DNA from 2 places in the Gottfriedia sp. NPDC057948 genome. Region 1 is predicted to be linked to the other one. Evidence: riboswitches for the same ligand, from Rfam matches in the RefSeq annotation. Region 1 holds a riboswitch; the other holds the start of a gene.
What was found. Region 1 has a riboswitch for FMN ahead of ACFVRR_RS10180 (ECF transporter S component). Riboswitches for the same ligand answer to the same signal wherever they lie in the genome.

Region 1 (3,432 bases):
AGATCCAACATGAACTATTTGACTGTGGTGGAGATTTGGCAGTAGTAAAGGATAGCATCCCTTTTAAAACGACAGAGAAAATGGTTGAAGAGCTTGAAACATTAATCGATGAATATATGGAAGCAACTCCCCCATTACAACGTTTTATTTTACCAGGTGGGTCAAAGCCTGCTGCAATCATTCATCAAGCAAGAGCGGTAACGAGACGTGCCGAAAGAACGGTCGTAACATTAATGAAGCAAGAAAATATTCATCTTCCAGTATTTTTATATTTGAATCGATTATCTGATTATTTCTTTGCACTTGCAAGGTTAATCAACACACGTTTAAATATTAAGGATGTAGAATACGAGCGAGGAGCAATTGTATTTCGAACTGATAAAAAATAAATAAGAAAAATAGCGATTGAATAGTTAAATTTTTCTAATCAATCGCTATTTTTTTTGTATAAATAAGATTTTTCCATCATAGAATGATTGAGTGTATGATTAGTAAAAGTACTTCTTGTCGTTTACATTTTCGATTTGCTCAAGTACATCTTAAGTAATATACATAAGAGTTAAAGGTTTGAAATGAGTAAGTAGCTTAGTCCAATTTTTTTTGAATTACCAGTTGATAGTCCACGAGTTATTGGGCAGATTAAACACTTTTTACATTTTCAGGTGGGAGGTAAATAATGTTTGATTTTCTTAGGAGATGTTTGTTGATTGTGGTGTTTGTTTTAACGATTGGCCTTTTATTTATCGGAGGAAATCGAGAAAAATTAAAGGATATTATATTAGATAAAAATTTTCATGAATTAAAAATAGTTTCAAATCCTTAATAATAGTATTTGTTTTTAGAACTTCTATTTTAAATGTAATTTACTAATAAATTTGGTAAAGTACATTTATATGTGAGGTTCTATTTTTGATTTAAGGAGAAAAAAATGACTAATATATGGGATCCAGCAATTGTAATGGAAGAGGAATTAGCGAAAGAAATAGTAAAGATACAATTTCCTAAAATAAAAATAAACGTAATAAAAAAAATTGGCGAAGGATTTGATAATACTGTTTTTTGTTTAAATGATGAAATTTTACTAAGATTTCCGCGAAGAGAAATAGCTGTAGCAATTTTAAACGTTGAAAGAAAATTACTCCCAATTATATTTAATCATTTTGAATTGAAGACTACAGTACCAATACTCGATGGAAAACCATCTGAATTATTTCCTTGGCCATTTTTAGGATATAATTTTATTGCTGGAAAGCCTCCAACTAATTTAAATAGGACTGAGAGAATTTTAATGATTGAACCAATCGCGAATTTCTTGAAAAATTTACATTCAATAAATTTCGATGAATTAAATGATATTAATTTACCGTATGATGAGTTGAAGAGATTAGATATAAACTTCCGTAAACCTCAGGCTAAAAAATATATACAACAGGCAATACAGAAGGAACTAATTGAAGATGAACAGAAAATTAATCAATATATTGAAAGCTTAGTCGAAATAAAAAGTGAGACACCATTAGTACTTGTTCATGGTGATTTACATTTTAAGAATATGATCGTCAATAAACAAAACCAACTTAAAGGAATTATTGATTGGGGTGATGCTCATATCGGACATCGTGAATTAGATTTATCAATTATTTATAGTCTAATTCCGAACGATATGAGAGGGAAGTTTTTTGAGATTTATGGTAATGTATCGGAAGTGTCAAAAAAACTAGCACAGTTTAGAGCCGTCTTTACAACAGTTGTGCTGTTGTTATATGCGGATGATCAAAAGGATGATTCGTTGGTAAGGTTTTGTCAAGAAAACCTAAGTAATGCTTTAAATGTTTAGCCAGAGATTTTTATTTACAAACTGTATTTAATTTAGTAACATTAAACTGTAATTTAATAAACGATCTATCTTCGGGGCGGGGCGAAATTCCCCACCGGCGGTAATTAAGCATTGCTTATAAGCCCGCGAGCCTGATTTTTTGGGCAGGATCTAGTGCGATTCTAGAGCCGACAGTATAGTCTGGATGGGAGAAGATGGAGGTTCGCAAGTTCAAAAAATTATTTCTTTTTGAACGCTTATTTGGCGTACTGAAAATTCTCCCCTATTTCGAAAAAATAGGGGATTTTATTTTATTTGCAGAATTTTATACTATTTTTCATTTTTATTTCGGACTTATTATAATATGTGCAAATAATAACGCAACTTAAGCGAACCTTTCATTTTTCTTGATATGATCGGGAAAAAGGAGAGAGGTAATATGCAACAACGCAACAAAGTAAATAAAATGGTGATAGTGGCAATGCTTAGCAGTATTTCTTATGTACTCATGATGCTGTACTTTCCACTTCCTGCATTTCCAGTATGGCTTACAATTGATTTTAGTGACGTACCAGCATTAATAGGAGCAATTGTTTTTGGACCAGTAGCAGGAATAGGAATAGAGTTAATAAAAAACATCCTACATTATGTGATTAATGGTAGTATGACTGGTGTACCAATTGGAGAATTTGCTAATTTTAGTGCGGGAGTATTATACATTTTACCTGCATCGTATTTCTTTAGAAAATACCGTTCAGTAAAAGGGCTAACTCTTGGATTAATCGTTGGTACAGTTGTGATGACTGGGATATTAAGTCTTTTAAATTATTTCGTGTTATTACCTGCATATGCACATTTCATGAATTTTAAGCTACCAAATGAAGTAATTGTTGCATCAATTATGCCATTTAATGCAATTAAAGGTTTATTAATCATGATCTTATTCTTAGTTATCTACCCAAAATTAAAGGTTTGGTTAACTCAAAGAATGAATGTTCATAACGTATAAATAAATGAAAGTGTCTACTAATTTTTGGTAGACACTTTTTTGTTTTTTGAGTCTCTTGGATGAGAGAGAGATCAATATCTAAAAAAAGAGAACCATCTATCGAATGATAGATGGTTTATTTGTTAGTTTAAGTTTATTAGCTAAAGAAGATAACAAAAGAAATTGTTGTTCGTCTCTCTCATCTAGTGCTTTATCAATTTGACGAAGTAGAAGTGTGTGTGTAGTTTGAGCTATAAGAGATGATAGAAGCTCATCGATTTCTGTTTGTAGTTCCTCGTTGGGTTCAAAGGTAGTCGTCGAAAACGGATTAATATCTAAGATCAAAGCGTACTCGATCGGCATCACATCAAATAACAACTCAATATAAAACTTTGTTTCCTTCCCATGTAGTCGAAGTTTATGGTAAATCGTTTCTGTTGACAAATCGACCTTCTTATTATTTTCATAATAAGAAAACTGAGGATATGAGTAGTTATCATTTCGAAAATTAAAGACAATGCCATTTGGTGTACTTTGTGCATCTTCGACAAAAGAGATGTTTGCTAGTACTTCATCAACAGCAAGGAGATATTGTAAAATCAATTCGATGTCTTTTTTTACTTGTTTT
Region 2 (3,432 bases), on a different contig from region 1:
TTGGAAGTTGGTCAACTCCAATTATTTCAACAATTACAATTGCTCTTTGTATTAGTACGGTTCTGCTAGTAATAGGAGCAGTATCAAGGCTAATCGCGGATCAAGCCAAAAACGGTTTATTACCTTCATGGCTTTCTTTTAAAAATAAAAATAATGTGGCAACTCGATCGTTATTTAGTTTGTTTTGCATTCACATAATTGTATTTATTCTTTATTTTAATGACTTCCTAAGCATTCAAACACTTGTAGCAATTGCAAATGCATTCTTCCTATGCAACGCCTTACTAGGAGTATTGGCATGTTTGCGATTATTTGATTCCATATTTTTTAAAATGGGTTCATGTATTCTAGCAATTTGCTTTTTAGGAATACTTTTATTTTCTTCACCAGTCATATTAATATTAATCATATTAGTTTCAGTGTACTTTATTTGGCTACAAAAAAGAGATTTAAAACAACATGAAAAAATTTTACAAGTTGGAAATGAATAATGGATAAGAGAGGGAACTTCTATTAAAAGAAGTTTCTTTTTTTGAAAAAAATTTTTATAATAATTCTACTTATTGTATATTTATTATTATTTTATATGGATATTTACTCAAGTTTTACACGTTTTTTTCAGATTGGTATACGATGAAGCTATTGCTTTTTTAGTGCAGATGAAAGGCCTTTTGTTATTTTAGAATTAAATATTTTTTTGTAGTTATCAGGTTTACATCTTTCTATTTCTGATATAAAGAGAAACGCTTAATAAAATGATATCCTAATGATTATAGGAGCATTGTTAAGTGGAGTTTATTACTTCTTGCTATAAATAAATAATGAAAAATCTGATTTTATACAAATGAAAAAACAATTCAATTGTATTATTAATTAATCTAAATTAATGTAATTCTGGAATTTGCAAGTCTTAATGTCTACATTAATTGCATGAACTAATAATTTCTGAAATTACTTTGATATTAATATTTATACACTTTTGTATTGGCTGCAAAAAAATATATATAGTAAGGTGATTAAATTTAGTAGAAAAAAAATAAAAAATTTTTTAACTAAATCGAGTGTGGAATTTTCCATATTTTATAAGGTTTTTTCGCTTAAATTATCTTTTCTATTAGATCGTTTTAAAAGAAATAGAATCTTAAAATCTTTACAATCAAATAATTGCTAGTTATAATGAAACCAAATTTGATAATTAGTGTCCTTCGGGGTCGGGTGAAATTCCCAACCGGCGGTGTTGTATATTTTTATACTAAGCCCGTGAGCTTCATATAGATTTTTTATATGTTGCTGATCTAGTTAGAATCTAGAGCCGACAGTATAGTCTGGATGGGAGAAGGATGGAGTGCATATACGGTATGGCTATTTGTTTTTTCAAAAATACTATCCGTATAGGCTTAGTTCGTTGTACATATTTTATTTGTACAACAATAGACGTGCTACAATATTGTCTTTTAATAGTTCATATTGTACTAGCGTTTATTTAAGTATGCTTCCTTTCTTAAACATCTATTGCCCCTTAGGAGTTTTCTAAGGGGCTTTTCACTTTTTCAAATTAATTTGAATTAGAAGGTGTGATAAGGTGGATCAACTATTTATGAAATTAGAGATAGATCTTATAAAGTCATTTAAAGGGCTTGAGTGTAATGTGCTTTTTCGAAATGAGGTGAAAAAACTTGTTTACTGGAATCGTTGAGGAAATAGGAACAGTAAAAAATATCGTAAAAAAAGGTAAAACTTTATTGCTAACAATTGAGGCACCAGTCATATTAGAGGATGTTCATTTAGGAGATAGTATCTCTGTAAATGGAGTGTGTTTAACCGTTACAGATTTTACTAAAAATGAATTTTCTGTTGATGTCATGCCTGAAACGTTTCAAGCGTCGAATCTAAGTACTTTGGTTTCAAACCAAAAAGTAAATTTAGAGCGGGCAATGGCTGCAAATGGAAGGTTTGGTGGACATATTGTATCGGGTCATATTGATGGCACAGGTAAAATTATATCTGTAAATGCAATGGAAAACGCAGTAATGTATAAAATTACTATTCCAAGTTCGTTTGCTAAATATTGCCTACAAAAAGGCAGTATAACGATTGATGGTACAAGTTTAACAATATTTGAAGTTGAAACTGATATTGTAACAATCTCTTTAATTCCTCATACCCGATCACATACGATCTTAGGCAGTAAAAAAACGGGAGACGTTGTTAATATTGAGTTTGATTTATTAGGTAAGTATGTTGAAAAAATGCTTGGTATGAATGAGACGAAAAAGAGTTCTGCAATAACAACTTCATTTTTATCTCAAAATGGCTATATATAAAGGAGTAAGATCATGTTCTCTAAAATAGAAGAAGCAATTGAAGATTTGAAAAATGGAAAAATTATTATTGTTTGTGATGATGAAGATCGAGAGAATGAAGGCGATTTTGTTGTTATCGGAGAATTTGCAACTCCTGAAAATATCAATTTTATGGCAACACATGGTCGCGGTTTAATATGTGCACCTGTTTCTGAAGAGATAGCCAAAAAACTGGATTTATATGAAATGGTAACAAACAATACAGATTCACATGGAACTGCCTTTACGGTAAGTATTGATCATATCGATTCTACTACTGGTATCTCAGCATTTGAGCGTTCACATACTGTTTTACAAATGTTAAATGATGAATCAACTGGAGCAGATTTTAGAAGACCTGGGCATATGTTTCCTCTAGTCGCTAAAAACGGAGGCGTTATTGAGAGACCGGGACATACTGAAGCGGCAGTAGATCTAGCTCGAATGGCTGGATCGAAAGAAGTTGGTGTTATTTGTGAAATTATGAATGACGACGGAACTATGGCAAGAGTACCGGATTTAATTCAAATCGCAAACAAGTTTAATTTAAAAATGATAACAATTAAAGATTTAATTCATTACAGACAAGAAACTGAACAACTTGTAAAAAGAGAAGTTGAAATTAAATTACCAACTGATTTTGGTGATTTTAAGATGATTGGTTATACAAATGAGATCGACGGTAAAGAGCATATTGCGATTGTAAAAGGTAAAGTTGACGATAGTGAACCAGTGCTTGTACGTATTCATTCGGAATGTTTAACAGGTGATGTATTTGGCTCATGTCGTTGTGATTGTGGACCTCAGTTACAATCAACATTATCGATGATTGAAGAAGCAGGCAAAGGCGTAATTGTTTATATGCGACAAGAAGGCAGAGGGATTGGCTTACTTAATAAGTTAAGAGCATATAAGTTACAGGAAGAAGGCTTTGATACTGTTGAAGCAAATTTAAACTTAGGATTTGATTCAGATTTAAGAGATTATGCGATAAGTGCTCAAATTATAAAAGATTTAGGCATTGAGAGTATAGATTTAGTAACTAATAATCCAGTTAAAATAGATGCGTTAAAATCTCACGGAATACAGA

Region 2: it holds a riboswitch for FMN, as region 1 does, so the genes downstream of both, ribE (riboflavin synthase) here and ACFVRR_RS10180 (ECF transporter S component) in region 1, are expected to answer to the same signal.

The regions. Positions count from the first base shown of each region.
Region 1 is NZ_JBHVPN010000004.1:319,309-322,740, forward strand. Features, by position in the region: gene ACFVRR_RS10165 (cob(I)yrinic acid a,c-diamide adenosyltransferase) at 1-389, shown strand, start outside; gene ACFVRR_RS10170 (hypothetical protein) at 677-823, shown strand; gene ACFVRR_RS10175 (phosphotransferase) at 929-1,837, shown strand; FMN riboswitch at 1,901-2,037, shown strand; gene ACFVRR_RS10180 (ECF transporter S component) at 2,256-2,825, shown strand; gene ACFVRR_RS10185 (YpiB family protein) at 2,922-3,432, opposite strand, start outside.
Region 2 is NZ_JBHVPN010000018.1:25,135-28,566, forward strand. Features, by position in the region: gene ACFVRR_RS20225 (APC family permease) at 1-491, shown strand, start outside; FMN riboswitch at 1,198-1,345, shown strand; gene ribE (riboflavin synthase) at 1,677-2,324, shown strand; gene ACFVRR_RS20235 (bifunctional 3,4-dihydroxy-2-butanone-4-phosphate synthase/GTP cyclohydrolase II) at 2,337-3,432, shown strand, end outside.